DNA from 3 places in the Carnobacterium funditum DSM 5970 genome. Region 2 is predicted to be linked to each of the others. Evidence: predicted binding sites of a transcription regulator. Region 2 holds the regulator's gene; each other region holds the start of a gene.
What was found. The regulator CtsR, encoded in region 2, represses protease genes until heat stress. The targets are predictions, from matches to a motif close to TTGGTCAAAAAAGGTCAAANA.
Positions count from the first base shown of each region.

Region 1: clpP (ATP-dependent Clp endopeptidase proteolytic subunit ClpP) is a predicted target of CtsR. The motif match lies at 3,067-3,087, and genes of this name have one in related genera.
Region 3: clpB (ATP-dependent chaperone ClpB) is a predicted target of CtsR. The motif match lies at 7,608-7,628, and genes of this name have one in related genera.

Region 1 covers NZ_JQLL01000001.1:1,246,434-1,257,250, reverse strand. Annotated here, with positions in the region: gene whiA (DNA-binding protein WhiA) at 1-785, shown strand, start outside; gene rpoN (RNA polymerase factor sigma-54) at 866-2,215, opposite strand; tRNA gene BR44_RS05775 (tRNA-Arg) at 2,381-2,452, shown strand; gene clpP (ATP-dependent Clp endopeptidase proteolytic subunit ClpP) at 3,170-3,766, shown strand; gene BR44_RS05765 (DsbA family protein) at 4,029-4,568, shown strand; gene heR (heliorhodopsin HeR) at 4,799-5,584, shown strand; gene BR44_RS05755 (sugar-binding transcriptional regulator) at 5,895-6,932, shown strand; gene gap (type I glyceraldehyde-3-phosphate dehydrogenase) at 6,972-7,979, shown strand; gene BR44_RS05745 (phosphoglycerate kinase) at 8,067-9,251, shown strand; gene tpiA (triose-phosphate isomerase) at 9,288-10,043, shown strand; gene gpmI (2,3-bisphosphoglycerate-independent phosphoglycerate mutase) at 10,043-10,817, shown strand, end outside.
Region 2 covers NZ_JQLL01000001.1:1,441,502-1,452,318, reverse strand. Annotated here, with positions in the region: rRNA gene BR44_RS06780 (23S ribosomal RNA) at 1-2,479, shown strand, start outside; rRNA gene rrf (5S ribosomal RNA) at 2,568-2,683, shown strand; tRNA gene BR44_RS06770 (tRNA-Val) at 2,708-2,783, shown strand; tRNA gene BR44_RS06765 (tRNA-Lys) at 2,785-2,857, shown strand; tRNA gene BR44_RS06760 (tRNA-Leu) at 2,897-2,981, shown strand; tRNA gene BR44_RS06755 (tRNA-Thr) at 2,991-3,066, shown strand; tRNA gene BR44_RS06750 (tRNA-Gly) at 3,070-3,141, shown strand; tRNA gene BR44_RS06745 (tRNA-Leu) at 3,190-3,278, shown strand; tRNA gene BR44_RS06740 (tRNA-Arg) at 3,285-3,358, shown strand; tRNA gene BR44_RS06735 (tRNA-Pro) at 3,384-3,457, shown strand; gene BR44_RS06730 (IS30 family transposase) at 3,608-4,543, shown strand; gene BR44_RS06725 (CtsR family transcriptional regulator) at 4,871-5,341, shown strand; gene BR44_RS06720 (ATP-dependent Clp protease ATP-binding subunit) at 5,359-7,857, shown strand; gene BR44_RS06715 (hypothetical protein) at 7,995-8,378, shown strand; gene BR44_RS06710 (helix-turn-helix domain-containing protein) at 8,612-9,472, opposite strand; gene tadA (tRNA adenosine(34) deaminase TadA) at 9,605-10,120, shown strand; gene proC (pyrroline-5-carboxylate reductase) at 10,140-10,817, opposite strand, start outside.
Region 3 covers NZ_JQLL01000001.1:318,083-328,899, forward strand. Annotated here, with positions in the region: rRNA gene BR44_RS01325 (23S ribosomal RNA) at 1-1,272, shown strand, start outside; rRNA gene rrf (5S ribosomal RNA) at 1,361-1,476, shown strand; tRNA gene BR44_RS01335 (tRNA-Asn) at 1,488-1,560, shown strand; tRNA gene BR44_RS01340 (tRNA-Ser) at 1,612-1,700, shown strand; tRNA gene BR44_RS01345 (tRNA-Glu) at 1,714-1,785, shown strand; tRNA gene BR44_RS01350 (tRNA-Val) at 1,798-1,870, shown strand; tRNA gene BR44_RS01355 (tRNA-Asp) at 1,885-1,957, shown strand; tRNA gene BR44_RS01360 (tRNA-Phe) at 1,982-2,057, shown strand; tRNA gene BR44_RS01365 (tRNA-Tyr) at 2,070-2,153, shown strand; tRNA gene BR44_RS01370 (tRNA-Trp) at 2,183-2,253, shown strand; tRNA gene BR44_RS01375 (tRNA-His) at 2,285-2,357, shown strand; tRNA gene BR44_RS01380 (tRNA-Gln) at 2,367-2,438, shown strand; tRNA gene BR44_RS01385 (tRNA-Cys) at 2,475-2,545, shown strand; tRNA gene BR44_RS01390 (tRNA-Leu) at 2,577-2,660, shown strand; gene BR44_RS01395 (hypothetical protein) at 2,839-3,276, shown strand; gene BR44_RS01400 (OsmC family protein) at 3,311-3,730, shown strand; gene BR44_RS01405 (YajQ family cyclic di-GMP-binding protein) at 3,792-4,283, opposite strand; gene BR44_RS01410 (YitT family protein) at 4,457-5,353, shown strand; gene BR44_RS01415 (Cof-type HAD-IIB family hydrolase) at 5,422-6,231, opposite strand; gene BR44_RS01420 (alpha/beta fold hydrolase) at 6,339-7,097, shown strand; gene BR44_RS01425 (metal-sulfur cluster assembly factor) at 7,182-7,523, shown strand; gene clpB (ATP-dependent chaperone ClpB) at 7,686-10,298, shown strand; gene BR44_RS01435 (YjzD family protein) at 10,456-10,644, opposite strand; gene dnaE (DNA polymerase III subunit alpha) at 10,793-10,817, shown strand, end outside.

The DNA of each region.
Region 1 (10,817 bases), 200 kb from region 2:
ATGTCTTATTAAAAGATCATTTTGCAGTTGAAAGTGAATTGTTGGTTCGACGAAAAATGAAATTAAAGAAAAATAATGTTTATATTGTACGATTAAAAAGAGGGACACAAAAAGTATTGTCTGATCTTTCTATTATGGATGGGATGATTATACACAGTCATGTTCCAGAAGAAATCATGACAAATTCTCAAAAAATGCGTTCTTATTTAAGAGGATCATTTTTAGCAGGCGGATCAGTCAATAATCCAGAGACAAGTCGTTACCACTTAGAAATTTATTCTAATTATGCAGAGCACAATGATGATATTTGTCAGATGATGAATTATTTTAATATGAATGCTCGAACATTGGAAAGACGCAATGGATTTATTACTTATTTAAAAGAAGGTGAAAAAATTGCTGATTTCTTAGCACTTATAGGTGCTACAAGTGGGATGTTGAAGTTTGAAGATGTGCGTATTGTTCGAGATATGCGAAACTCCGTTAATCGATTAGTAAATTGTGAAAATGCTAATTTGAATAAAACAATTGATGCAGCTAGTAAGCAGATAGAAAGTATTAAATACATTGATGATGTAATGGGGTTAGATAAATTACCGAATAAGTTGCAGGAAATTGCTATGGCAAGGCTTCAATCTCCTGAAGTCTCTTTAAAGGAACTAGGAGAAATGATTCCTAGTGGTCAAATTAGTAAATCAGGCATTAACCACCGTCTACGTAAATTAAATGAAATTGCAGAAAAATTAAGAACGCAACACACGGTTAATAGTAATGTCAGATTTTAAAAAGTCACGAAAAAATCCTCGAGAAACTGTGTAGTGATACAGTTCTTCGAGGATTTCTTATTAGTATAAGGAAGACAATATTAAGCTTCAAAACGCTTTCGTTTGAGAGAAGTCGGGATTGAAAGAGATTCACGGTATTTAGCAACGGTTCTACGAGATATTTCAATACCATCTTCTGTCAGCAACGAAGCCAATTTTTGATCTGATAATGGTTTTTGTTTGTTTTCAGAATCAATAAATTGAGCTAATTTCTTTTTAACTTCATTTGTAGAGACCAAATCAGGCTGTTCTGAATCAGACTTGTCCGTAGGCCTAGTATTCAAAGCATTAGTAAAAAAGTGTTTTAATTCAAAAATACCAAAAGCCGTTTCTAAATACTTGTCATTAATAGAGCGACTAACGGTTGACTCGTGTATCTCAAGTTCTGTCGCAATATCTTTTAAGGTTAACGGTTGGATGGGACGCTCTGGGAGAATGAAAAAGCCTTTTTGTTTTTTTACAATAGCTGTTCCTACACGCAAGATAGTATCACCTCTTTGTGTAAGACTGCGTTGGAGCCATTCATATTCAGCTTGTTTCTCTTTGATGAAATGAGTAACATCTTTATCTTTCACTTGCATCATATCTTCATAATAAGAGGATTGAAATGAAATAACAGGCAACCCAGATTTTACAGAAATGACTTTTAACTCTTTTGACGCTATTTCTACAAATAAATCAGGTTTAAGAAATTGGTCCTTCTCTCCGTTAAACAATGCACCTGGATAGGGGGTTAGAGTTTGAATGAAATCTGAAATTAGCTGAATGTCATTTAATGAGATATCCAGCTTTCTGGTGATGTCTTTCCATTTACGATTTGTGAAAAAATCGAACTCTTCTTCTAAAATTATATAAGCCATATTTGGAGCATTTTCATTACGCTCTGTTTGAAGCATCAAACATTCTTGCAGATTTCTAGCACCAACACCTGCTGGTTCTAACTGTTGAAGTAAAACTAACGCATCAATGATTTCAAGAGGCTGAGCCTGCGTTAACTTTTCAGCATCCTTTAATGCAATGGTTAGGTAACCATTGGTATCCAAATATTCACTAAGCCATATCACCAAATCTCTTAAACGAGTTTCACGCATAGTTAAGTGGATTTGCTCAGAAATGTATTCAAACAAAGACACATACGTATCGGGAATCTGATTCATATAATTGGTTTCATCGTCATCCTTATTATAAGTCGTAGTCGGAAAATTCTCGATTAGCCTCTCTTGAGGCACACTAACTTCTATTAAGGGGTTTCCTAATGCTTTTTGATTTAAGAAAGCTAGCAAATCTTCTTGATTGTATTGCAGCATTTGAATAGATTGTTGGAGTTGTTGTGTCATTGCCATTTTTTGAACTTGATTTTGTTTTTGAGTAAATGATTGTTCAAAATTCATATAGCAGCCTCCTTTTTTAAAATGATAGATACCCCATTATTGTAACATAAAGGACTAGCGTGTTTTATATATAATGGCGAGTCTTAAAAAAGGGAATGCATAATTAAAAACCTTGTTTTTTAACGAGATATCAGCTAAGATAAAGTAGTTGATAATTTTAAAGTAGTCTCCTTGGTGTAATGGATATCACGTAAGATTCCGGTTCTTGAGATGGGGGTTCGATTCCCTCAGGAGACATCTAGTAAGACCTTTAAATGTTGAGTTTACAGTATTTTTAAAAATGTATCGCACAATTATCGCAAAAAATAAAAAGAACACCGATTGTCGAGGGTTTCATATCTTCCAAGACAATTGGTGGTTTTGTTTATTCTGCAGAAAGTGGATTTCTTCTTTCCAGTTTTCTAGTTTAACAGAAGCCTAAAAACTATAAATACCTAAAGTGATAATACATAAGAAGAACCGTTTAATCCAATGACCCAATAACCCAACTGTTGAACCGACAAATGTCAGTCTTTTTTCCGCTATAACGGTATGATTAATTTTTCAACTAGATACCAGACACAATGTCCAAGGATAACAAATTCCTAAAGTTAGCACAGTGACAGCGGGTCTTAGAAGGGTCCATCTGAGAAAATTAAACAGTCCTCCACCAAAAAAGGATTGGCGTTTTTTAAAATTAAACCTACAATTTTATTTTGTCTAGTAGCTATATTAAATACTGCAATCATATGATTGATATGACATAATAGGTATTGAAATAACGATAGGAATAGATAAAAAAATGAAAACGTAATGAAAATAAAAAGAGAAATGATTTTTTGCACAAAAAATCTTAGGCAATACAATTCTATTATTTGACCTTTATTGACCAATAGAGTAAGATACAAAATAGCAAGACTGAAAGAAGTTTATGTTACAATATAAAAGGATACCATTTTAAGGAGGAAACAAGTTATGAATTTAGTGCCTACAGTAATAGAACAATCATCAAGAGGTGAGCGTGCATACGATATCTACTCTCGCCTATTAAAAGACCGTATCATTATGTTAAGTGGAGAAATAAATGATGATGTAGCCAACTCCGTTATAGCTCAATTGCTATTCTTGGATGCGCAAGATCCTGAAAAAGATATTTACATCTATATTAATTCCCCAGGAGGAAGTGTAACAGCTGGATTTGCTATTTATGATACAATGAACTTTATCAAAGCAGATGTTCAAACAATCGCAATGGGAATGGCAGCTTCAATGGGAAGCTTCTTATTAACAGCTGGAACTAAAGGCAAACGTTATGCTTTACCAAATGCAGAAGTAATGATTCACCAACCACTTGGTGGAGCACAGGGACAAGCAACTGAAATTGAAATTGCTGCACGCCATATCTTGAAAACACGTGCCCGTTTAAATAAAATTTTGTCTGAACGCACTGGACAACCAATTGAAGTGATTGAACGCGATACGGATCGTGATAACTACATGACTGCTGAAGATTCTAAAGCCTACGGACTAATTGATGAAATTATGGAAAGTAGTTCAGAATTAAAAGAGTGAAAATAATAAAAAAGATGAGGTTAGTACAATCCTCATCTTTTTTATTTACTGCTACTATAAGCCTGAAAGCCTGAATAGGTCATGTTTTTATAGAAAACCACTAAAAATTTATTTCTTCAATAATGATAAAAGCAGCCCTGTAAAAAAGCTATGAATAATTGAGGATAAGAAGGATTAATTTTAAAAGTGCAATCAAAAAAGCAACAATTTTTTCGAATTTTCTTTATACTATTAAGTACTGAAGAGCAAAGGGGATTTTATAATGGATATTAGTAAAATAAAAGCAAGTGAAGTAGATACCGTTTACGGATTAAAAATTGGGGATCCCAAAGCACCTGTAAAAGTCATAGAATTTATTAACTTGAGTTGTCCTTTCTGTAAGAAATGGCATGATGATTCAAAAGAACTTTTAGCTAAATATGTTGAAGAAGGAAAAGTTCAACGCGTTATCAAACACTTCAATAAAGAAACGCCACATTTGGAGAAAGGTAATGTGATTCATCGTTATTTAGATTATTCGAATCCTAAAGCAGCTTTAGCAGAAATTGAGTATTTTTATGAAAATCAAGATGAATGGGGTAGCTTAAAAAGCTTGGGTGAAATTGCAGCTTATGCTGAAGATAAGCGAGACATAGCGTTACAAACCAATGAAAAAGAAATAAATGGAATCATTGAAGAAGCGAACCGATCTATTGTGGAGCTTGTTCCGACTGTTTTCATTGGCGAAGAAATTTTTGATGAACACATTACAGTAGATGAACTGCAAACATTAATTGAGGATAAATTAAAATCAGTTGAATAAATATACAATGATCAGACAGTAAGAGCTAAAGACTTTTGCTGTCTTTTTTTGATAATGAAAAAGATAATAGTATTAAACATTAAAGGATATAAACAGTTAAATATCGAAGGATATAAATAGTACTATTTATAAAAAAAGAGTACAATAATAATACACTAGCAACATGAGTAGCAGGTTGGGATAGTCTAATGACTATTCTGGTGTAACTAAAAAAATGAGGAGTGATTTTAATGGCCAAAGCAATAGATTTTAAATCGTTAAAAAGATTTAATATCATCATGGGGTTATTGCATTTAGTTCAAGGAAGCTTAATGCTTGGATTTGCTATTTTTATTGATCGAATTGCTGAGTTTGAAATTCCTATTCGATCTTATTTCCTAACATTTGATACAACTCAAATGCGGTTGTTAACCGAAGAAAAAGAAATTTTTAATGCGCCATTTGGAATCATGGTTTCTTTATTTTTATTTATTTCTGCATTAGCACATTTTATTATTGTGACACCGTGGGGAAATAAAATATATAATAAAGATTTAGAAAGAAATATGAATCGCTTTAGATGGTATGAATATGCGATTAGTTCATCATTAATGATCATGTTAATAGCGATGTTGTTTGGTGTATACGATATCGGTTCACTTATTTTGATATTTGTTCTTAATGCTATGATGAATCTATTCGGTTTAGTGATGGAAGAAATGACTTATTATAGAAAGTCAACAGATTGGAAGTCGTTTGTTTTTGGAACAATCGCTGGTTTCGTTCCATGGGTAGTTATTTTATTATACGCATTTGGAAATGCTGATCCAGCTGAAGTTCCTTGGTTTGTATATGCTTTAGCAGGCACCTATTTTGTTTTCTTCAATCTGTTTCCAGTAAACATGATTTTACAATATAAAAAGGTTGGGCCATGGAAAAATTATCTTTATGGAGAACGTGCTTATATTATTTTAAGTCTAGTTGCTAAGTCTGCGTTAGCTTGGTTAGCTTTTGCAGGAGTTATGCAGCCTGGATAAGGGAACGAAAATAAAAAATAAAACCACTCACACTGAGTGGTTTTATTTTTTATTCTTTAAGGAAGCTAAAAAAATGCGGATAATATTTGTTGGTTTACCCCTTTAAGCTTGAAAGTAAAAAGACTAAATGATATAATAAAACTTGTAAGAGACAAAAGCAGTGCTATTTTAGACTGCGGAGGAAAACAAGAATAAAGCATGCAGTTAACTGAATGTCTTGTTTCACTTAGATCTCTTGTTTTTTTAGTCAACAAGGGTCGCCTAACGACTCACATGGCCGCTAGTTGACCCACTGAGGAAGAGGGAACTCATGCAGGATGTATTGTCTATTATCGAAAAAGTAACACCAGACATTATGGATACGCTGAGAAGACGATATCAAATTTTGCGTAATGTTTACTTGTTGGGTCCTGTTGGACGTCGAGTACTCGCCGACAAGATGGGTATTACTGAGCGTGTACTAAGAACAGAAGTAGATTCATTAAGAAAACAACGCTTGATTAGAACGTCTAAAGTAGGGATGCAATTAACTGCAAATGGAGAAATTGTTTACCATGATTTAGATGTAATAATGGGTCAATTATTAGGAATGCGAGAGAAAGAAAATCAATTAGCCGCTTATTTTAAAATAGAACATTGCGTAATTGTTTCTGGGAATGTTGAGGAGCAGTCCAAAGTTCAAGATGAATTAGGACGAGCAACAATGGATTCTTTGAAAGTATTGTTGCCCGAAGGAACTAATATCATTGCGGTTATGGGTGGTACGACAATGGCTGAAGTTGCAAATCATATGGATGAAAGTCTTGCTCATCACCGAGAATTAATATTTGTACCAGCTAGAGGTGGACTTGGAGAATCAGTGGATATTCAAGCTAACGCTGTTAGTGCACAGATGGCCAAGAGAACTGGTGGGAAGAACCGCGTTCTGTATGTACCAGAACAAGTCAGCGAAGAAACGTATAAGCCCCTCTTACAAGAGCCAGAAATCAAAAAAACGCTGAATCTGGTAGAACAAGCTAATTGTGTTCTCTATAGTATTGGAGATGCAACACACATGGCAAAGCGCAGAGGTATGAACGAAGAAGTTCTAGCTCTGATTAAAGACAAAGCAGCAGTTGGAGAAGCTTTCGGAGAATTCTATAACCAAACTGGAGAAGTCGTTTATAAAATTCCACGTATTGGTATGCAATCAAAAGATCTTGCGCGAATACCAAGCGTAATCGCGGTTGCAGGCGGAAAATCCAAAGCAAAAGCAATTGAAGCACATATGAAGAAAGTACCCGCTCAGACGTGGTTAATCACAGATGAGGGTGCCGCTAATCAGATTTTAAGAGGGATAACCCTTTAAAATAAATTTTTTATGATTCCTAAAGGAGGAAATTTAGTTATGACAGTTAAAGTAGGTATTAATGGTTTTGGACGTATTGGACGTCTTGCATTCCGCCGTATTCAAGAAGTAGAAGGTATGGAAGTAGTAGCAATCAATGACTTAACAGATGCAAAAATGTTGGCTCACTTGTTGAAATATGATACAACACAAGGACGTTTCAATGGTGAAGTTGAAGTTAAAGATGGCTCTTTCAACGTTAACGGTAAAGAAGTAAAAGTTTTAAGCAACCGTAACCCTGAAGAACTTCCATGGGGAGAATTAGATGTAGAAATCGTTTTAGAATGTACTGGTTTCTTCAATTCTCAAGAAAAAGCTGAATTACACTTAAAAGCAGGAGCTAAAAAAGTTGTTATTTCTGCACCTGCATCAGGCGACATGAAAACAATCGTTTACAATGTAAACCATGAAATTCTTGATGGTTCTGAAACAGTTATTTCCGGAGCTTCATGTACAACTAACTGTTTAGCACCTATGGCTAAAGTACTAAATGACAAATATGGAATTGTTCAAGGTTTAATGACTACTATTCACGCTTATACAGGTGACCAAAATACATTAGATGCTCCACACGCAGGTGGCGACTTCCGTCGTGCTCGCGCTGCAGCAGCTAACATCGTTCCTAACACAACTGGTGCTGCTAGAGCAATTGGCTTAGTTATTCCTGAATTAAAAGGTAAATTAGATGGAGCAGCACAACGTGTGCCTGTACCAGCTGGTTCATTAACAGAATTAATCACTGTTTTAAACAAAACAGTAACAGTTGAAGAAGTTGACGCAGCAATGAAAGCAGCTTCAAACGAATCTTACGGTTACACTGAAGACGCAATCGTTTCTTCAGACGTTTTAGGCATGACATTTGGTTCATTATACGATGCAACTCAAACTAAAGTAATGACAGTTGGAGACAAGCAATTAATTAAAACTGTTTCTTGGTATGACAATGAAATGTCATACACTGCACAATTAGTTCGTACGTTAGAGTATTTTGCTAAATTAAGCAAATAATCAATAAAAACGTTTTGAAAAGCGGGGAGCAGCGCGCTTCCTGCTTTTCTTTTTGATTAGAAAATTTGAATTGAGGAGGATCTCTCAATGGTAAAAAAAGTTGTAACTGATTTAGATTTAAAAGACAAAAAAGTATTGGTCCGTGCAGATTTTAATGTACCAATGAAAGATGGTAAAATCACCAACGATAACCGTATTCAGGCAGCTTTACCAACCATTCAATACATTATTGAACAAGGCGGAAAAGTGATTCTTTTCTCTCACTTAGGCAAAGTGAAAACAGAAGAAGACAAAGCGGATAAAACATTGCGTCCTATCGCAGAGCGTTTAAGAGAATTATTAGGTAAAGAAGTAACATTCGTACCTGAAACTCGTGGTAAAGAATTAGAAGATGCTGTTGCCTCTTTGAAAGCTGGCGAAGTTCTATTATTCGAAAACACTCGTTTTGAAGATATCGATGGCAAGAAAGAAAGTAAAAATGACGCTGATCTTGGTAAATACTGGGCTAGTCTAGGTGACGTATTTGTAAACGACGCATTTGGTACAGCTCACAGAGCACATGCTTCAAACGTCGGAATCGCATCTAACCTTGAAACAGCTGCTGGATTTTTGATGGATAAAGAAATCAAATTTATTGGTGGAGCAGTTGATGAACCCCAACGTCCTTTTGTTGCTATTTTAGGTGGCGCAAAAGTTAGTGATAAAATCGGAGTTATTGAAAACTTATTAGATAAAGCGGATAAAGTTCTTATCGGTGGAGGAATGACCTATACATTCTATGCTGCTAAAGGAATCGAAATCGGTAAGTCATTGGTTGAGGAAGATAAAGTCGAATTAGCTAAGACTCTGATTGAAAAAGGCGGCGACAAATTGATTTTGCCGGTTGATTCAATCACAGCTTCTGAGTTTAGCAATGATGTTCCTAATGAAGTTCATGAAGCCATTCCAAATGAACAAATGGGACTAGACATTGGACCAAAAACAATTGAGCTATTCACTAACGAATTACAAGGTGCTAAAACAGTTGTATGGAACGGACCAATGGGTGTATTTGAAATGTCAAATTATGCTAAAGGAACAATTGGTGTGTGTGAAGCTATTGCAAACTTAACAGATGCAACGACTATTATCGGAGGCGGAGATTCTGCAGCAGCAGCTATGGAACTAGGTTTCGCCGATCAATTCACTCACATTTCTACTGGTGGCGGAGCTTCTCTTGAATATCTAGAAGGCAAAGAATTACCAGGAGTAGCATCAATTTCTGAAAAATAGGACAATTTTTAAGTAGATGAAAGGAAGTTATTTTCTATGCGTAAACCAATTATTGCAGGCAACTGGAAATTAAATAAAACAGCTTCAGAAGCCTTAGCTTTTGTTGAAGCAGTTAAGTCAAGTATTCCTTCAGCAGAAAAAGTTGACTCTGTTATCGGAGCACCAACTTTATTTTTACACGAATTAACAAATGCTGCTAAAGGTACAGAGTTGAAAATTTCAGCTCAAAACGCTTATTTCGAAAATTCTGGTGCTTTTACTGGCGAAACTAGTCCAGCAGCATTGAATGACATCGGGGTAGACTATGTTATCATCGGGCACTCAGAACGTCGTGAGTATTTCCATGAAACAAACGAAGACGTTAACAAAAAAGCTCATGCCATCTTTAACAATGGTATGACACCAATTATTTGTTGTGGTGAAACGTTAGAACAACGTGAAGCTGGACAAACAAATGAATGGGTAAACGAGCAAATTAAAGCAGCAATTGCTGGTTTAACAAAAGAACAAGTTGCTAAATCTGTTCTTGCTTACGAGCCAATCTGGGCAATTGGAACGGGTAAATCATCTACATCTAAAGATGCAAATGAAACTTGTTCTGTTATTCGTGAAACAATCGCTAAAGAAGTTTCAAAAGAAGCAGCTGAAGCTGTACGTATTCAATATGGTGGCAGTGTAAAACCTGGAAACATTGCAGAATATATGGCTCAATCAGATATTGATGGAGCATTAGTTGGCGGAGCTAGCTTGGAACCAGATTCTTTCTTAGCATTATTGGGGGCAATTAAATAATGAAAAAATCACCAGTAGCCATCATTATTCTTGATGGACTTGGATGGCGTAATGAAGTCATGGGTAATGCGGTAGCACAAGCTAAAAAGCCTAATTTTGACCGCTACATGGGTATTTATCCTCACAGTCAGTTGAAAGCTTCCGGTCTAGACGTAGGCCTTCCAGCAGGCCAAATGGGGAATTCCGAAGTTGGACATACCAATATTGGTGCTGGACGCATTGTTTATCAAAGTTTAACTCGAATTGATAAAGCAATCGAAGATGGCGATTTCCAAGTAAATCCAGTTTTAAGTGGAGCAATGAATCATACGATTGAAAATCAATCAGATTTACATTTATTTGGATTATTGTCTGACGGTGGTGTGCATAGTCACATTAACCACTTGATTTCTTTAATAAAAACAGCAAAAGAAAAAGGTGTTCGCAATATTTACGTTCATGCCTTTCTTGACGGACGCGATGTAGCGCCTAATTCAGGTATTGGCTATGTTGAACAATTAGAAAAAGCGATGAAAGAAATTGGAGCAGGCGAAATTGCAACGGTTTCTGGACGTTTTTACGCAATGGATAGAGATAAGCGCTGGGAACGTGTCGAAAAAGCTTACAATGCTATCGCTCATGGCGAAGGTGTTAAAGCAACTAGTGCGATGGAAGCTGTTCAAACAAGCTATGCATCAGAGAAATTTGACGAGTTTGTTCTTCCGACAGTGATTGAAAAAGATGGCAAGCCTGTAGCAACTATAAAAAGTGATGATGCTATTATCTTTTTCAATT
Region 2 (10,817 bases):
TCGGAATCCGGGAGGACCATCTCCCAAGGCTAAATACTCCCTAGTGACCGATAGTGAACCAGTACCGTGAGGGAAAGGTGAAAAGAACCCCGAAAGGGGAGTGAAACAGCACCTGAAACCGTGTGCTTACAAGTAGTTAGAGCCCGTTAATGGGTGATAGCGTGCCTTTTGTAGAATGAACCGGCGAGTTACGATCCCATGCGAGGTTAAGTTGATGAGACGGAGCCGTAGCGAAAGCGAGTCTGAATAGGGCGAATGAGTATGTGGTCGTAGACCCGAAACCAAGTGATCTACCCATGTCCAGGTTGAAGGTGCGGTAATACGCACTGGAGGACCGAACCCACGTATGTTGAAAAATGCGGGGATGAGGTGTGGGTAGCGGAGAAATTCCAATCGAACTTGGAGATAGCTGGTTCTCTCCGAAATAGCTTTAGGGCTAGCCTCGGAATTAGAATCATGGAGGTAGAGCAACTGTTTGGACTAGGGGCCCTTCTCGGGTTACCGAATTCAGATAAACTCCGAATGCCATTGATTTATATCCGGGAGTCAGACTACGAGTGATAAGATCCGTAGTCGAGAGGGAAACAGCCCAGACCACCAGCTAAGGTCCCAAAGTTTATGTTAAGTGGAAAAGGATGTGGGGTTGCTTAGACAACTAGGATGTTGGCTCAGAAGCAGCCATCATTTAAAGAGTGCGTAATAGCTCACTAGTCGAGTGACCCTGCGCCGAAAATTTACCGGGGCTAAACATAACACCGAAGCTGTGGATAGAACTTAGGTTCTATGGTAGGAGAGCGTTCTAAGGGCGTCGAAGCTAGACCGTGAGGACTAGTGGAGCGCTTAGAAGTGAGAATGCCGGTATGAGTAGCGAAAGACGGGTGAGAATCCCGTCCACCGAATGACTAAGGTTTCCTGGGGAAGGCTCGTCCTCCCAGGGTTAGTCGGGACCTAAGTCGAGGCCGATAGGCGTAGACGATGGACAACAGGTTGAGATTCCTGTACCAGTTTGTTTTGTTTGAACAATGGAGGGACACAGTAGGCTAAGGAATACGCACTGTTGGATATGTGCGTCCAAGCAACAAGTCTTGAGGTGAGTCAAATGCTTGCCTCTATTAAGGACAAGTTGTGATGGGGAGGGAAATTAAGTACCGAAGTTCCTGATGTCACACTGTCAAGAAAAGCTTCTAGTTAGAAACAATCTGCCCGTACCGCAAACCGACACAGGTAGTCGAGGAGAGAATCCTAAGGTGTGCGAGCGAACTCTCGTTAAGGAACTCGGCAAAATGACCCCGTAACTTCGGGAGAAGGGGTGCTGACCAATTGGTCAGCCGCAGTGAATAGGCCCAAGCAACTGTTTATCAAAAACACAGGTCTCTGCTAAATCGAAAGATGACGTATAGGGGCTGACGCCTGCCCGGTGCTGGAAGGTTAAGAGGATGGGTTAGCTTTCGAGCGAAGCTCAGAATTGAAGCCCCAGTAAACGGCGGCCGTAACTATAACGGTCCTAAGGTAGCGAAATTCCTTGTCGGGTAAGTTCCGACCCGCACGAAAGGCGTAATGATTTGGGCACTGTCTCAACGAGAGACTCGGTGAAATTATAGTACCTGTGAAGATGCAGGTTACCCGCGACAGGACGGAAAGACCCCATGGAGCTTTACTGCAGTTTGATATTGAGTGTTTGTACAGCTTGTACAGGATAGGTAGGAGCCTATGAAGCCAGGACGCTAGTCTTGGTGGAGGCAATGGTGGGATACTACCCTTGCTGTATGACCACTCTAACCCACAGCCATAATCTGGCTGGGAGACAGTGTCTGACGGGCAGTTTGACTGGGGCGGTCGCCTCCTAAAGTGTAACGGAGGCGCCCAAAGGTTCCCTCAGAATGGTTGGAAATCATTCGTAGAGTGTAAAGGCAGAAGGGAGCTTGACTGCGAGACCTACAAGTCGAGCAGGGACGAAAGTCGGGCTTAGTGATCCGGTGGTTCCGTATGGAAGGGCCATCGCTCAACGGATAAAAGCTACCCTGGGGATAACAGGCTTATCTCCCCCAAGAGTCCACATCGACGGGGAGGTTTGGCACCTCGATGTCGGCTCATCGCATCCTGGGGCTGTAGTCGGTCCCAAGGGTTGGGCTGTTCGCCCATTAAAGCGGTACGCGAGCTGGGTTCAGAACGTCGTGAGACAGTTCGGTCCCTATCCGTCGCGGGCGCAGGAAATTTGAGAGGAGCTGTCCTTAGTACGAGAGGACCGGGATGGACACACCGCTGGTGTACCAGTTGTTCTGCCAAGAGCATCGCTGGGTAGCTATGTGTGGACGGGATAAACGCTGAAAGCATCTAAGCGTGAAGCCCCCCTCAAGATGAGATTTCCCATCACGTAAGTGAGTAAGACCCCTGAGAGATGATCAGGTAGATAGGTTGGAAGTGGAAGTACAGCGATGTATGGAGCGGACCAATACTAATCGGTCGAGGACTTAACCAATTTTTAAACGATGAAGAAACGGTTTTAAGCCCTTACAGTTAAACACTATCCAGTTTTGAGAGAACAACGTTCTCTTATATGTAAGATGTGTGGTGGCGATGGCAAGAAGGTCACACCTGTTCCCATGCCGAACACAGCAGTTAAGCTTCTTAGCGCCGATGGTAGTGAAGGGTTTCCCTTTGTGAGAGTAGGACGCTGCCGCGCATCGAACATTTATTTTTCTCATATGGAGGTTTAGCTCAGCTGGGAGAGCATCTGCCTTACAAGCAGAGGGTCGGCGGTTCGATCCCGTCAACCTCCACCATGAGTCATTAGCTCAGTTGGTAGAGCATCTGACTTTTAATCAGAGGGTCGCAGGTTCGAATCCTGCATGACTCATAACTATTCATTCAGATGACTAGTTATAGCCATATTTTAGCGGGTGTGGCGGAATTGGCAGACGCACTAGATTTAGGATCTAGCGTCGAAAGACGTGGGGGTTCAAGTCCCTTCACCCGCACCATATTTTTAAGCCGGCTTAGCTCAGTTGGTAGAGCATCTGATTTGTAATCAGAGGGTCGAGGGTTCAACTCCTTTAGCCGGCACCATTAGCGGAAGTAGTTCAGTGGTAGAACGCCACCTTGCCAAGGTGGAGGTCGCGGGTTCGAACCCCGTCTTCCGCTTACTAGTTAAGCTAGTAAGTGATGCAACAATCATAACTTGTTCAAAATGCCGGGGTGGCGGAACAGGTAGACGCACAGGACTTAAAATCCTGCGGTGAGTGATCACCGTGCCGGTTCGATTCCGGCCCTCGGCACCATATATAGCACCCATAGCTCAATTGGATAGAGTACCTGACTACGAATCAGGCGGTTAGAGGTTCGACTCCTCTTGGGTGCATTTTTTCAAGAATTACTAAAAATTACGGGAAGTAGCTCAGCTTGGTAGAGCACTTGGTTTGGGACCAAGGGGTCGCAGGTTCGAATCCTGTCTTCCCGATAAATAAAAAAACCACTTATTCTAAGTGGTTTTTTTTATTATCGATGAATTGTAATATTAAGTGCAACACCCAGGTGAAATAAAAGAAACCCATGGCGGTCTCGTGTAGAATGAAGTTACTACACTAAACATTCGACTGGAGGACTCACCATGAGCTACACTCATTTTACCATAGCTGAACGTTCAAAAATAGAAACACTTCTTGAATTAGGATTCTCAATCCGTGGGATTGCCCAAAAACTAGGTCGTGCTCCTTCTTCTGTGTCTCGGGAACTTAAGCGAAACCCTGATTATCAATGTGAGAAAGCACAAAAGCAATCTGAACAAAATAAAGCCAATTGTGGAGCGAAGCCAAAACTGACCCCCGAAAACAAAGAGAAAATTCAGGAAAAATTGAATCAAACGTGGTCTCCTGAACAAATTGTAGGTCGGTTGTTTCAAGGTAAACTTTCCTTTAAAACAATTTATCGTTGGATTTATTCTGGACTCTTACAGGTTCCATTGTCAGTATTAAGACAAAAAGGAAAACGACAAAAACCAAAAGAAACTCGCGGTAGATTCAATGTGGGCACTTCCATTTCTAAACGACCAAAGGAAGTAAAGAAACGCACGACCTTCGGCCATTGGGAATTAGATACCGTGGTATCAGGGCGAGGACAGGCAAAAGGTTGCGTGGCGACCTTTCTAGAAAGGAAAAGTCGTTGGTACCTCGCAATCAAAATGCCCAATCGATCCGCTTCCTCTATGGAAGCAGCCCTCCGAAAACTAAATACTCTCTTGCCCGAAGCAGCTTTTCAGAGCTTCACAACGGATAGAGGAAAAGAATTCAGTTGTTACCCCATTATTGAAGAGGAATTAAAGATCCCTGTTTATTTCGCAGATCCTTATTCTTCTTGGCAACGAGGAAGCAATGAAAATAGTAATGGACTCCTAAGGGAGTTCTTTCCGAAGAGAACCAACTTTGATCATGTAGAACAGGAAGAACTTCAAAAAGCTTTATATCTGATCAATAATAGACCCAGAAAATGTCTTGGCTATCAAACATCTCAAGAGATCTTCATGGGAGAGGTGTTGCACTTAATTTGACAAACTATCTATCTAAAAAATTTAAAACCAAAAAAGATGAGAATTTAAGTGCCCTTGCTTATACGTATACTAGAAAAATGATGTGTTTAAATAAAAATGAGTAGAGTTGCTTTTCAAATTCATTATTTTCTCGTATAATTAAAGTCAGTATTAGTCAAAATTTGATGGATACTTTAAAAGTTAGTTTTTAATGAAAGAATGAATAATCAAGTCTGGTGTTGAGACGAAAAGAAAAGGAGTGTTACTGAAAGAACACCGTTGCAATGTATGGTAAAAATAGGTAATATGTATACCATACAAACTCATTGTTTCAGTAACAAGTCACACATGAACAATCAGAATATGTCGGATATCATTGAAGCTTATTTAAAAAAGGTACTTGGAACGGATGAGCGAGTCGAAATTAGACGTAGTGAAATGGCAGACCGATTTAATTGTGTTCCTTCTCAAATTAATTATGTGATTAATACACGATTTACAGTTCAACAAGGATATTTAGTTGAAAGCAAACGTGGTGGTGGCGGGTATATAAGAATAATTAAAGTTAAATTGCTAGATGAAGTAGAGATGTTAGATATGATGATTGATGTAATTGATAGTGAGATATCACAAAGAAACGCTTATTCAATTGTAGAAACACTTTATGGAGATAATATGATTGCTAAACGAGAAGCTAGCCTAATGCTTTCAGCTATGGAAAAGTCAGTTTTGTCTATAGAAGATTCTAAAAAAGAAAACGAATTGCGGGCAAGGATATTGATTGCTTTTCTAAATAACTTAAGATACGAACAGTCGTAAAGAATGGAGGTAATATTATGGATGAATTATTCTCAGAAAAAGCAAAAGCGGTCTTAATGTTAGCTCAAGAGCAAGCTAAAGAGTTTCGTCATCGTTCGATTGGTACGGAACATATTTTGTTAGCTCTTGTAGTTGAACAAGAGGGAATAGCGGGCAAAACGCTTCGTGAGTTTTCAATAACTGAAAAAGAGATAAGAGAAGAAGCAGAACATTTTACTGGTTACGGAACGATGAAGTACGATTCCAAAGATACCATTCTTCCTTATTCACCACGAGCGAAAGAAGCTATTACATTAGCAACAGATGAAGCTAGACGCATGGGAGCTTCTTTAGTAGGCACTGAACATTTGTTGCTTGGTTTACTACGCGAAGAGGATGTATTGTCTTCTAAGATTTTAACGAACTTAGATATTAATTTAAATAAAATACGTCAAATATTATTGAAAAAAATAGGGATTACTGATGCAAACAATGGTAAAGCTAAGCGTTCTAAATCAGCTATTAAGCAAACAACCGGAACTCCAACACTTGATGCTTTAGCAAGAGATTTAACAGCTAGTGCTAGAGCTGAAAAGATTGATCCAATTGTTGGACGTCATACAGAAATAAAACGTGTTATCCAGGTTTTAAGTCGTCGGACTAAGAACAACCCAGTTTTAATAGGTGAAGCAGGAGTGGGTAAGACAGCCATAGCGGAAGGATTAGCACAAAAAATTGCTGCTAGAGAAGTTCCACATACATTAATTGGCAAACGTTTGATGATGCTTGATATGGGTTCACTGGTTGCGGGAACAAAGTATCGCGGAGAATTTGAAGAACGTATGAAAAAAATTATAGATGAAATTTATCAAGATGGAAATGTCATACTATTTATTGATGAGTTGCATACATTAATCGGTGCAGGCGGTGCTGAAGGAGCAATAGACGCTTCGAATATATTGAAACCAGCATTAGCTCGTGGAGAATTACAAACTATAGGTGCTACGACATTGGATGAATATCAAAAATATATTGAAAAAGATGCAGCTTTAGAAAGACGTTTCTCACCTATCCGTGTTGATCAGCCTACACTAGAAGAGACAGAAGATATTTTATTAGGCTTACGTTCACGTTATGAAAATCATCATGGTGTTGAGATTACTGATGCAGCAATTCATGCAGCTGTTCAATTATCTTCTCGTTATATAACATCTAGACAACTTCCAGATAAAGCAATCGATTTAATAGATGAATCAGCTTCAAAAGTACGACTAGATTCTTCTAGTAAACCATCACCAATGGTAGCAGCACTCAAACAGTTAGAAACGTTAATTGAAGAAAAGGAAGTGGCTATTCAATTACAAGATTTTGAAAAAGCGGCTAAAATTCGTTCAAGTGAAATGAAGCAACGAATAGAAATTGAAGGCATATTAGAAAAAATTAAACACCCTGCTCCAAATTCAATGAATTTAAAAGTAGAAGAAACAGATATTGCGGAAGTGGTCTCTTTATGGACAGGTATCCCAGTGAAACAAATGGATCAAAAAGAATCAGAGCGTTTGTTAAAATTGGAAAAAGTATTGCATAATCGTGTAATAGGACAAGAAGAAGCAGTTAGTGCAGTAGCTAGAGCTATCAGAAGATCTAGAAGCGGATTGAAAGATCCTAATAGACCTATCGGCTCATTTATGTTTTTGGGTCCAACAGGAGTAGGGAAAACAGAATTAGCTAAAACATTAGCTAATGCTATGTTTGGTAGTGAAGAAGCATTAATTAGAGTTGACATGTCTGAATTTATGGAAAAATACAGTACAAGTCGCTTGATTGGTTCCCCTCCAGGTTATGTAGGATATGATGAAGGTGGACAATTAACTGAAAAAGTACGACAAAAACCCTATTCTGTTATTTTATTGGATGAGGTTGAAAAAGCTCATCCAGATGTCTTTAATATTTTATTGCAAGTATTAGATGATGGTCATTTAACAGATTCGAAAGGACGTAAAGTAGATTTTAAGAATACAGTTATGATTATGACTTCCAATCTAGGAGCAACATCCTTGAGAGATGAAAAACTAGTTGGATTTAGTACAAAAGATAAGAAAAAAGATCATAATACGATGGAAAAAAGAATTAAAGAAGAGTTGAAAACAACGTTTAGACCGGAATTTATTAACCGGTTAGATGAAATCATTGTATTCCATGCGCTTGAAAAACCTGAATTGAATAAAATTGTTAAGCTATTGGTACAAATGGTTACTAAGCGTTTAGAAGAAATGGATATTCATGTTAAAATGACCCAAGCTGCTATAGATGTCATTTCTAAAGCAGGATTTGATCCAGAGTACGGAGCACGGCCTTTACGCCGTGCGATTCAAAAAGAAATTGAAGACCGCTTAAGTGAAGAGCTATTGAGTGGGGCAATTAAAGTGGGAGATCATGTAACTATCGGAGCTTCAAAAGGGAAAATTAGAGTTACTGTGAAGGATAATACTAAAAAGAGTGAAAATTCTACTCCATCTGACCCAGTAAAAGCTTAATAATACTTTTATAAAATCATCGGTTCAGTAAATAACACCTGACATTGCTCAATGATGTCAGGTGTTTTTATTCGTATCTTTTTTTTTTTTCTGTTATGATTAAGGTACAGATAGAATAAAGGGAGATGTGAATATTTATGAAAAGAAGTACACGTAACTTACTAGTAGGTTTAGGCGCTACAATGGCGGTAGGGGCTGTTATTTTATCCGCATCTGATAGAACTATGCTTAAGATAGAAGCCTACATGAATCGCCAAAAAGCGAAAAATTTTGTTAAAGATAAACTAAAAGGTAATGAAAAAGCTTTAGATGTTGTTGGAAATTTATCTGACGAAGAGGTTGTAAACTTATTAAAAGTTGTTGATAAAGTCAGCGATTTAAAAGGACAAGTTGGAGCTTATACGGGTCATTTGAAAGATGCAACGAATGAATTTAAAGATATGTTCATGGATAAGAAGGAAAGAGCAACTGGAAAAGCAGAAGATTTTGTAGGCGAAGTTAAAGATAAAGTAAAACGATAAAAAGTTGAATTAAAAATAACGGAGTGGGACATAAAGTGTTTAGACCAAAATTACTTCACGAAAATCGCTCGTTGATTGCAGACCATCGAGCATTTTTCGTGAAGTGGATGTTGGGTTTGCTTTTTGAAGCACGCTCTAGAATAAAAATTCGGATATGCAAGAAAGAGACTGGGACACATTTGTCCCAGTCTCTTATTTTTATAGTACTTTTTATAAACCTGTAAAGATAATTTTTAAAAAATTAATAAATAGCAAAGCAATAAATCATTCATATTACGTAAAGACAAGCCACTTATATCGTGAAATCGATCTATTCGATACTGCAATGTATTTCGATGAACATATAATGACTTAGCCGCCAAACTGATATTTCCTTGACTGTGCCACATAGCTAAGATCAATTCTTTTAACTCAGGTTGACTAGTATATTTTTGTTTTAATATATGCATGAGCGCACTTTTTTCTAAGGCTTCAGAGGTGTAATAACTTAAGGCAACGATAGGTAATGAAAGCAGAGATTTACCTTTATTTTTTTGTTTTTCAAAAATAAACTGTTCTTCTTTAAAAATTGTTTTAAACTCTTTGTCAATCGGCCAAAATTGACCAATATAGCAAATGGTCTTAATTGAAAAGTCATCATCAAGCGTTTGGATGATACCTGAAAGTTCATCTAAAGTTAATTGGTCATCAGATTTTTTTTGAATCAATAACCCAGAATTTTCATCTATAAAAAAGGCTTCTTCACTGTTGCTAAAGATACTTTTGAAAGCATTAAGCCAAGTTTTTTTTTCAAAATAGGAATCTTTTTTTAAAAGAGCGAATTGGATAATACGGAAATCGTTATTAAAAGTTAAGGATGGAAGTTCTAGTCCATTAATTAAATAATTTTGCCATTTTGAGGCCATTGAAGCAACTTTAGTTTTTTTTGAAGCAAACAAAAGCTGCAATAATTTAATTTCAGATGGAGATTTATTTTCTTGTTTGAATTGAATCCATTGGTTTTTAAAAGGGAAAGAAATAAGATCAGAGTTTTCTACAGATAAGTTTGTTAATTGAGCATCAGGATAAATAAGTTTGATTTCATTAAATTCCAAGACAACACCTCGTTTCACTAAATAGTAAGTTCCTCTTTTATTGCTATATTTCTTTGTAGTCTAACATTTCCCCTCAAGTTTGTAGATGAGTTATGATATGATAACAGTAATAAATTAAGAAAGGCTGGACTTATGCTGACATTACAAGAAAAAGAATACTTTATGAGTGAAGCGATTAAAGAAGCTAAAAAGGCTAGAAAAAAATTAGAAGTACCTATTGGAGCAATCATCGTTCTAAATGGTCGGATCATAGGACGAGGGCATAACGATCGGGAAGAAAGTCATGATGCAACAGCACACGCTGAAATGTTTGCCATTAGAGAAGCAAACAAAACACTTGGAAATTGGCGTTTAGAAGATGCTCAGTTATTTGTTACATTAGAACCCTGTTCAATGTGTAGTGGCGCAATGATTTTATCACGTGTTAAAGAATTGTATTATGGAGCAGCAGATCCCAAAGGCGGAACAGCAGGCACATTAATGAATTTGTTAACAGATAGTCGTTTTAATCATCAAGTAGAAATAGAGCAGGGTATTCTTGAGTCTGAGTGTAGCGCGCTATTAACAAATTTTTTTAGAGAATTACGCAAACGTAAAAAAATAGAAAAAGCTGAACTAAAAGGGTTAAACGAAATGCAAAAAGACTAAATTAACTTTAAGGAAGATACTAATCGTTCATTAGTTCTTGATCTTTTGCAATAGTAGCATCGACACCTTTAATAACTGTCGAAATAAATTTTTCATCTTCTAAAGCGACAATTCCTGCAACGGTTGTACCACCAGGTGAAGAAACTTGATCGATTAGGTTCCAAGGAGATTGATCACTTTCCAAGACTAACTTTGCACTGCCTAATACAGCTTGGGCAGCAATTTTTGTAGCTAGTTCTTTAGGCATACCATTTTTAACAGCTCCACGGGCTAAGGAATCAATAAAGAGAAAGGTATAGGCTGGTGAACTACCTGCAATAGCAATAAAAGTACTAAAATCTTTTTCTGCTAGCTCGATACTTTCACCTATCGATTTAAACATACCTAATATATACTGGACTTGTTCGGGAGAAGAAAAACTATTTCCACAAACAGCAGTCATACCTTCACCTATAACCGAATTCAGATTTGGCATCACTCGAATGATAGAATTTGTAGATTTTACTCCAATTAAATTAGTTAATTTTTGAAGGGATGTCCCGGCAGCTATGGAGACTAATAGAGGATGGTGTTTTTCAATAGCTGAACTTAAGTTAGGTAGTATTTCAGCAAGCACATTAGGTTTAACAGCCAGCACAACAATGTCTACGTTAGCAATCAACTCTTCATTTGAGGAGCAGATAGTCGTTTTTGTTTC
Region 3 (10,817 bases), 1.1 Mb from region 2:
ACCGCAAACCGACACAGGTAGTCGAGGAGAGAATCCTAAGGTGTGCGAGCGAACTCTCGTTAAGGAACTCGGCAAAATGACCCCGTAACTTCGGGAGAAGGGGTGCTGACCAATTGGTCAGCCGCAGTGAATAGGCCCAAGCAACTGTTTATCAAAAACACAGGTCTCTGCTAAATCGAAAGATGACGTATAGGGGCTGACGCCTGCCCGGTGCTGGAAGGTTAAGAGGATGGGTTAGCTTTCGAGCGAAGCTCAGAATTGAAGCCCCAGTAAACGGCGGCCGTAACTATAACGGTCCTAAGGTAGCGAAATTCCTTGTCGGGTAAGTTCCGACCCGCACGAAAGGCGTAATGATTTGGGCACTGTCTCAACGAGAGACTCGGTGAAATTATAGTACCTGTGAAGATGCAGGTTACCCGCGACAGGACGGAAAGACCCCATGGAGCTTTACTGCAGTTTGATATTGAGTGTTTGTACAGCTTGTACAGGATAGGTAGGAGCCTATGAAGCCAGGACGCTAGTCTTGGTGGAGGCAATGGTGGGATACTACCCTTGCTGTATGACCACTCTAACCCACAGCCATAATCTGGCTGGGAGACAGTGTCTGACGGGCAGTTTGACTGGGGCGGTCGCCTCCTAAAGTGTAACGGAGGCGCCCAAAGGTTCCCTCAGAATGGTTGGAAATCATTCGTAGAGTGTAAAGGCAGAAGGGAGCTTGACTGCGAGACCTACAAGTCGAGCAGGGACGAAAGTCGGGCTTAGTGATCCGGTGGTTCCGTATGGAAGGGCCATCGCTCAACGGATAAAAGCTACCCTGGGGATAACAGGCTTATCTCCCCCAAGAGTCCACATCGACGGGGAGGTTTGGCACCTCGATGTCGGCTCATCGCATCCTGGGGCTGTAGTCGGTCCCAAGGGTTGGGCTGTTCGCCCATTAAAGCGGTACGCGAGCTGGGTTCAGAACGTCGTGAGACAGTTCGGTCCCTATCCGTCGCGGGCGCAGGAAATTTGAGAGGAGCTGTCCTTAGTACGAGAGGACCGGGATGGACACACCGCTGGTGTACCAGTTGTTCTGCCAAGAGCATCGCTGGGTAGCTATGTGTGGACGGGATAAACGCTGAAAGCATCTAAGCGTGAAGCCCCCCTCAAGATGAGATTTCCCATCACGTAAGTGAGTAAGACCCCTGAGAGATGATCAGGTAGATAGGTTGGAAGTGGAAGTACAGCGATGTATGGAGCGGACCAATACTAATCGGTCGAGGACTTAACCAATTTTTAAACGATGAAGAAACGGTTTTAAGCCCTTATAGTTAAACACTATCCAGTTTTGAGAGAACAACGTTCTCTTATATGTAAGATGTGTGGTGGCGATGGCAAGAAGGTCACACCTGTTCCCATGCCGAACACAGCAGTTAAGCTTCTTAGCGCCGATGGTAGTGAAGGGTTTCCCTTTGTGAGAGTAGGACGCTGCCGCGCATCTTCATCATTCCGCAATAGCTCAGCTGGTAGAGCGCATGACTGTTAATCATGATGTCGCAGGTTCGAATCCTGCTTGCGGAGTACATAGTTATCTATGGAAAAATAAATAGAGAGTTCTATTAGAACTACCTTGGAGAGTTGTCCGAGCGGCCGAAGGAGCATGATTGGAAATCATGTAGGCGGTGCACACTGTCTCAAGGGTTCGAATCCCTTACTCTCCGTTATACTAGTTTTGGCCCGTTGGTCAAGTGGTTAAGACACCGCCCTTTCACGGCGGTATCACGGGTTCGAATCCCGTACGGGTCATTTTGTATTACCGGAGGTTTAGCTCAGCTGGGAGAGCATCTGCCTTACAAGCAGAGGGTCGGCGGTTCGATCCCGTCAACCTCCATGTTTAACTTTAAAGGTCTCGTGGTGTAGGGGTTAACATGTCTGCCTGTCACGCAGAAGATCGCGGGTTCGATTCCCGTCGAGACCGTTGTTTTTTATAAAAACATATTTAGGCCTGGTAGCTCAGTTGGTAGAGCACTTGATTGAAGCTCAAGGTGTCGGCAGTTCGATTCTGTCCCAGGCCACCATTTTTAAATAGCGGAGGGGTAGCGAAGTGGCTAAACGCGGCGGACTGTAAATCCGCTCCTTCGGGTTCGGCAGTTCGAATCTGCCCCCCTCCACCATTTTTTTAAGCAAGGGATCCTTTTTTTATAGGGATATAGTTCAATGGTAGAATTATGGTCTCCAAAACCATCGATGTGGGTTCGAATCCTACTATCCCTGTGTTACTTTTTAAAATAAACCTTTTATTATGGCGGTTGTGGCGAAGTGGTTAACGCACCGGATTGTGGTTCCGGCATACGTGGGTTCGATCCCCATCAGTCGCCTTTTTTTATTGGGCTATAGCCAAGCGGTAAGGCAAGGGACTTTGACTCCCTTATGCGTTGGTTCGAATCCAGCTAGCCCAGTTTTATTTTATTTTTTAAACAATCAAATTTAAGGATGGCGGTATAGCCAAGTGGTAAGGCAGAGGTCTGCAAAACCTCCATCACCGGTTCAAATCCGGTTACCGCCTTATTCGATTTTATTGATTGTTTACCTATCTTGCCGGCGTGGCGGAATTGGTAGACGCGCTGGACTCAAAATCCTGTGCCCGCGAGGGCGTGCCGGTTCGATTCCGGCCGCCGGTATAAAACAAGACATCAAACGTTTTTATAACGTTGTGGTGTTTTTTTTACACAAAAAATTTTATATAGCAAAAGCAATTGAATCCGTTTAAAAATGATTGATAAGCTTGTATTTCAATGATTAAGTACGTTATACTTACTATGAAAAATAGGAGTAGAAAAAAAGAAATGAGGTATTCACTTGACTAAAATAACAGATCAGTTCGAGACAATATTAAAAGAGAAACAAATTCCTCTAGCTAAAAAGGAAATCGAGAATGGTCAAGTTACTTATAATGGAAAATTCCAATTAACAAAAGATAAGGCATTGCCATTTGGAATTGTATTTGATAAAGAAAATGAGATTTCAGATTATCAAATTGTTTATCATCATTTGGCTTTTGTAACGAACTTTGGCAAGAAAACAGCTGTTTTAGAGGTAATTAATGAGCTAAATGAATTGCAAGCAGGTTACTATCGTATTTGCTTAGGATCTGATGGAGAAATATACATGAGATTATTAGGAAGAACATCTGCTAATATTCAACCGCTCTACGAAATGCTTGTAACAGGTTCAATAATTGCTAAAGCTATTTTGCCAAGAATTGAAGCAGTTCTTGATGGAACAGATACAAAATAAAGAAGTTAGAGGATAATCGTAAGGAGATAAAAAGATGAAAACTCACAAAAGTTTATTTCATGCTGAAATGGTTAATGAAAGTGGTGTTGATGGATTAGCTTATGTGAAAAATGAGGGATTGAAGGTAACCGTATCAAGTCCAACTTCGAAAGCACTAGGAACAAATCCTGAAGAATTGTTAGGCCTTTCTTTAAGCACGTGTTTGAATGCTACAATTCAATCCTTATTAAAGGCCAGAGGCAAAGATAACAAGAGTAGGGTTGAGGTTCAAATAGATTTTATGCGGGAATCATCAGGGATTGGTTTTTACTTTGATGTCGTTGCTTTAGCGCAAGTAGATGGATTAGGGTTCGAAGAAGCGAAAGAGCTTGTAAAAGAGGCTGAACAGCGTTGCCCGGTGTCTAAATTATTAATGGGAAGTCAAACAGTCGTCGTTAAAACAATTGAAGGTTAAACTATTTTAAAAATCAAAAAACCTGTTGCTCTCATTGAACACTGATGAGCAACAGGCTTTTTTAACGGTAATTAGAAAATTGTAATGCAATTGGTAAGTTAGCTTCACGTAAAAGAGCGATTACTTTTTGTAAATCATCTCTATTTTTACCAGTTACTCTGATTTGGTCATCTTGAATTTGCGTTTTCACTTTTATTTCAGCTTGTTTGATAAGTTGTGTAATTTTTTTTGCATTGTCTTTATCAATTCCATTAATCAAATCAGCCGTTTGTCTTACATTTCCTCCAAAAGCTTTTTCAATTTTTTCGAAATGTAGATTTTTTGAAGAAATTTCTCGTTTGACAAGCTTGTTAGTCAATATGTCTTTTACTTGTTCCAATTTAAACTCGCTTTCTGAAACAATCACTAATTGATTTTTTTCTAATTTAACTTCACTGATGCTTCCTTTGAAATCAAAGCGAGTATCGATTTCTTTTTTTACCATTTGAATTGCATTTTTTACTTCTTCTAAATTAGTTTCTGAAACAATATCAAAACTAGCATCTTTTGCCATTATTTTGCCTCCATTTATTTTATGAAATTGGTTACAATACTTACAGTGTACCATAATTTGCAGCCAGGCTAAAGACAGCACGTTCAAATAATAATAAAGAGAGAGAAATTTTTCTTTATTAATCTTCAAAATCTTGTTAATCTGTATAAAGAATAGTCTCAGGAGGTTATAAAATGAAAAAATTAAAAACACCCATTTTTTGGAAAGAACAAGCTAAAAAAATATTTTTTGTCTTATTTGCATCAATTACTAATTCGATTGCGTTGAATAACTTTCTTATTCCTTCTAATATTTATGCTCCGGGAGTCAACGGGATATCCCAGTTACTAGCACATATGTTTGAAAATGGCTTACACATTACAATTGATACCGGTATATTTATCTTATTGATTAATATACCTATTGCCTTGTTAGGCTGGTTTAAAATAGGCAAAGATTTCACGCTTTATAGTTTTATGACTTCTGTTTTGATTTCTTTATTTATTATTATCCTACCCATTTCTCCTTTAACAACTGATCCTATTATGAACTCTCTTTTTGGAGGTGTAATAGGTGGTGCAGGTATAGGGTTTGCATTGAAGTATGGTTTCTCTACTGGGGGACTGGATATTATTTCGATGGTTTTATCTAAAACAACTGGACGATCAGTCGGGAGTTTGTTAATGGCTATAAACGGAATGATTGTTATTGCAGCTGGATTTATCAATGGTTGGCAATATGCTATGTATACGTTGCTTTCTATCTATGTAATGACAAGAGTAGTAGATACGATTCACACCAGTCATCAAAAAGTAACAGCAATGATTGTTACGAATGATCCAGACGCTTTAATTAAAGCTATTCATGCTAAATTAATTCGTGGTATAACGGTTATTCCAGCTAAAGGTGGCTATACAGGACTAGATCGTTCAGTTTTGATGATTGTGATAACTAATTATGAGATGTATGAGCTAGAACAAGCAGTAAAAGAAGCAGATGCAGCAGCATTTGTTAACTTTATGGGTACAAATAAAGTAGTAGGAGAATTTTTAAGTTCGGATCAACAAAAAGCTAGAAGGACAAATCAGTAAGTTTAATAAAAATACGTAAAAAAGGCAGCTCATAACTTTATATGGCCTGCCTTTTTTACGTATTTAATTTACAGACTAAGGTGTTTTTCCAGATAAAGAGCTAGTCCATCATTGTCGTTGGATTCTTCGGTTATGTCATTAGCGATATTTTTAAGAGCTTGAATACCATTTTTCATGACTACGCCATTTCCAGCATATTGAATCATTTCATAATCATTGTCTTCATCTCCGAAAGCAATAACGTTTTGTTGCTTTATACCATAAGCACTAGCAACTCGTTCGACACCAAGAGCTTTTTGAACGCCAGCTGAAACAACTTCTAAACAAGGGGTGTTCCCACCCCAAGTTCTGACTTCAACTAAATTGCCATATCGTTGGATAATTTTATTAATAATTTTTTCTTGATTTTCTTGTGCTGTAAAAACACAAACAGAAGTAGGACTCTCTTTTAAGTTAGCAGCAGATAATTTTAGTACATCTTTTTGTCCATGAGGAAAAAAATCTGGATAAGGTAAAAATGATTCATCCGTATAAACCGAATCAAGTAATTCAGCCGCAATGAGTTGAATATCGAAATCCTTTTTCAAATCAAGCATATCAATCGCAATATCTCGACTAACTGTTTTATGGTATTGACTCGTCCAATTTTTTTCGTTTGGTAAATGACATAGAGCGCCATTGAAATTAATCATAGGGGTAATCATTTTTAATTGATCATAATAATGTTTGCTATTCCGGTAAGGTCTACCAGTCGCAATCGAGATAATATGGCCAGCATCCTTTGCTTTAAGGAAAACTTGTTTTGTTTTATCTGAAATTAGAGATTGATGATTTAAGGTCGTTCCGTCTAGGTCAACGGCAATAAGTTTTTTATCCATTTTTCCCTCCATCTATTACAGGGTAATTATTTTTTATGTTAAACTAAAGTTAACTTATGTGTACATACTGTAACATAAATGGACAACTAACGAAAAGAGGGAAATGAATGATTTCAATAAAATCTCTAACGATAGAAGGAATGCCATTGCTGGAAATAAATCCTAAAGGGAAAGAAATGGCATTATTGCCGACAGTCGTATTTTTTCACGGTTGGGAAAGCAATAAAGAAAGTTGTTTAGTCAATGGATACGAATTAGCTAAAAAAGGTTTTCGTGCCATATTGCCTGATGCTTATCTTCATGGAGAACGAAAAGAAAAAGATTTAACAAAAGAAGGTGTAGAGTTTTGGAACGTTATTGCAAGTAATTTAACTGAATTGCCTTTAATCAGAGAATACTATATAAATAAAGGACTCAGCGATTCTAAACGTTTTGGGGTAACTGGTCTTTCTATGGGCGGATTCACGACTTGTGCTGCTTTGACGCAGTTTCCGTGGATCAAAACCGCAGTCGTATTAATGGGAAGTCCGGACCCTGTTAATTTTACGAAATGGTTATTGTCCTCTAAATGGACAGAAGGTATGGAACTGCCTGTTACTGAAGAAGTGTATACTAAATCGTTAGCAACTTTATTGCCTATTTCTTTAGCTATGCATCCAGAAAGTATTGCCAATCGTTACATTCATTTTTGGCATGGAACAAAAGATGATTTAGTTCCTTATCAACCTACTTTTGATTTTTATGAAGAAGTAAAGTTGCAATCATATGGATCAAATTTAAGTTTTTCGGCTAGTGTAGGTGTTGGTCATAAAGTTCCCTATACGAAGTCTGTAGAGATGGCCGATTTCTTTTCAGCTCATTTGTAATTTGGTTCTTAGTGTAAAATGAACAGATTTACTTTTTCACTCAAAACAAGTAAACTGATAATAACAATTGGAGGTGTTTACTGAATGGAAAAGGATAGCAAATTATGGAAAGAGGAAGAAGCAGAAGAAATAAAAGAACGAATCATTGCTGCTTTGGAACAAGTAATAGATCCAGAACTTGGAATTGACATTGTCAATTTAGGGTTAGTCTATCACGTTCATTTATATGAAACGGGCTTTTGTCTAATTGAGTTAACCTTAACGACAATGGGTTGCCCGCTTGTTGATGTGATTACAGACGATATTATTAATGCTTTAAAAACTGTCCCAGAAGTCACTTCTTCAGAAGTAAAACTAGTTTGGTACCCTGCCTGGGATACCACTAAAATGAGTAGATATGCTCGGATTTCTTTGGGAATTCGATAAAAAGTTCTGACATTTGTCAGAGCTTTTTTTGCTAAGAAAACTTATTGTATAACTGCTATTTTTAAATAAAAAATACGAGTAAAATCTTTGACCAATACTAACCATTTAGTTATAATTAAGTCATGAATGAACCAATAAATCGTAGTCAAGGAGGAATTAAAAATGGATAGTGAAAAAATGACTTCTACTATGCAAGAATCATTGGCAGAGGCGCAAAGTGTCGCCATGAATAGGCATCACCAAGAAATAGATATTGTCCATCTTTGGAAAATATTTATGACACCGGATAATTTTGCTCGTGGATTTTATCAAAGTGTTGGTCTTAACGTAGATAAATTTGAAGAAGCTATTGACCAAGAATTAAATCGGATGCCAACAGTAGAAGGCAGTTCAGTTAATTATGGTCAAAACCTTAGCCAAAATCTTTTTCGTTTGTTGTCTGAAGCGGATAAGTTACGTAAGGACTTTCAAGATGACTATTTAGCAACAGAGATTGTACTACTAGCATTAATGAAATTAAAAAATTATGTGTTAACCAAGTATTTGCTAACGAACGGCTTAACCGAAAAGCAATTAAAAAAAAGTATAGAAGAATTGCGAGGAGGCGATCGTGTGACTTCACAAAATCAAGAAGAAAGCTATCAAGCTCTTGAAAAATATGGAATAGATTTAGTTAAATCAGTGAAAAGTGGGCAACAAGATCCTGTAATTGGTCGAGATGAAGAAATTAGAAATGTTATTCGTATTCTATCAAGGAAAACAAAAAACAATCCCATTCTAATAGGTGAACCTGGAGTTGGTAAGACAGCAATCATTGAAGGTTTGGCTCAAAGAATCGTTCGTAAAGACGTTCCAGAAAATTTGAAAGATAAAACTATTTTTTCTTTGGATATGGGCGCATTAATTGCTGGTGCAAAATATCGTGGTGAGTTCGAAGAACGCTTGAAAGCCGTTTTAAAAGAAGTTAAAAAAAGTGAAGGAAAAATTATTCTTTTTATTGATGAAATTCACAATATAGTTGGTGCTGGTAAAACTGAGGGAAGCATGGATGCAGGAAATTTATTGAAACCCATGTTAGCTCGTGGTGAGTTGCATTGTATTGGCGCAACAACATTAAATGAATACCAATTGTATATGGAAAAAGATAAAGCGCTAGAACGTCGTTTCCAAAGAGTAAGGGTTGAAGAACCTAGTATAGAAGATACCATTAGTATCTTGCGAGGATTAAAAGAGCGTTTTGAAATTCACCACAGTGTAAATATTCATGATAACGCTCTAGTTGCAGCCGCAAATCTTTCCAGTCGGTACATTACAGACCGTTATTTGCCAGATAAAGCGATAGATTTGGTCGATGAGGCTTGTGCAACAATCAGAGTTGAAATGAACTCAATGCCAACAGAACTGGATCAAGTAACGCGCCGTTTGATGCAACTAGAAATAGAAGAAGCCGCACTAAAAAAAGAAAAAGATGAAGCAAGCAAACGTAGACTAGAAATATTACGCGAAGAATTAGCTGATTTACGTGAAGAAGCCAATTCTCTTAAAATGAAATGGGAAACAGAGAAAGAAGAAGTCTCTAAATTACGCGATAAACGATCAGAAATAGAACAAGCCCGACGTGAATTAGAAGATGCTGAGAGTAATTATAATTTAGAGCGGGCAGCTGTTTTACGTCATGGTCAAATCCCCGCTATGGAGAAAGAACTAAAAGAATTGGAAGCAAAGAATTTAAAAGAGCAAGAAGATAAACAAAGACTGGTTCAAGAATCTGTAACAGAAAATGAAATTGCAGTCGTCGTAGGGCGAATGACAGGTATCCCAGTGACAAGGTTGGTTAAAGGTGAAAGAGAAAAATTACTTCATCTAGCAGATACATTGCATGAACGAGTCATTGGACAAGATGAAGCAGTAGAAAGTGTAACAGATGCAGTAATCCGTGCCAGGGCCGGTTTGCAAGACCCTAATCGTCCAATTGGTTCTTTCTTATTTCTTGGCCCAACAGGAGTAGGGAAAACAGAATTGGCAAAAGCACTTGCTGAAAACTTATTTGATTCTCAAGAGCGAATGGTGCGTATTGATATGAGTGAGTATATGGAAAAACATTCTGTTTCACGTTTAGTAGGGGCTCCTCCAGGATATATTGGGTATGAAGAAGGAGGGCAATTAACAGAAGCGGTCAGACGCCATCCGTATAGCATTATATTGCTTGATGAAATTGAAAAAGCACATCCGGATGTGTTTAATGTTTTACTGCAAGTACTAGATGATGGTCGTTTAACAGATGGAAAAGGACGGTTAGTAGACTTTAAAAATACTGTTTTAATTATGACGAGTAATATAGGTTCTACTTTTCTATTAGAAGGAACAGATGAAAACGGTCAAATTGATGAAGCAGCCAAAGAACAAGTTTATTCTTTACTAAATGCACATTTTAAACCTGAATTTTTAAATCGTATTGATGATACTGTTTTGTTTGCACCATTAAGCATTGAAGTGGTGAAACAAATTGTGCTTAAATTGACCAATGATCTTGCTAAACGTTTAGTTGATCAAGAAATTGAACTATCTATTTCCCAAGAAGCCCAAACTTGGATTGCTGAGAACGCTTATGATCCAATGTATGGTGCAAGGCCATTAAAACGTTATTTAACGAGAAGCATAGAAACTCCGTTAGCAAAAGAGATTATCTCTGGAAAAATCATGCCTAAGTCTAAAGTAACGATTACCCTTGAAGATAATAAACTTGCGTTTGAAACATCTAAATTAATCGAATAAATCAACGGTTTTTAGATGATGGAAAACAGCTAATTATCTTTTTGTGTGATGAGACATCAAAATAGCTTAAACTGATTTAAACAACTGCAGAAAAAACGCACATCGCATGTTAGCATGCAATGTGCGTTTTTTCTTTAAAATCAATTATCTATTCTTTTTATTTGGTTTCACCAGCATGGATTGTTTTTGGAATAACTTGTCCGATTAGCAGAATAATGACTGCTGAAACAAGACCAATCAAAGTAGCTGTTACAAAATCATATGAGCCGCCGGTCAAAGAACTACCAATGTAATTAATTGCTTGACCAATACAAAACCCCCAAAATAACGTTACGATAAATTTCATGATACAACACCTCTCTTATACGAATTAATTTTATCACGTTTAAAAAAATTGTAAAGCAAACTATAAAAATACTCCTTTTAAAGTATTTGCGCATCATTACAAATTAGGGTTATAATATATAAGATGAAATGAGAATGGAGTGACTAAAATGTCTTTTGTACACTTGCAAGTTA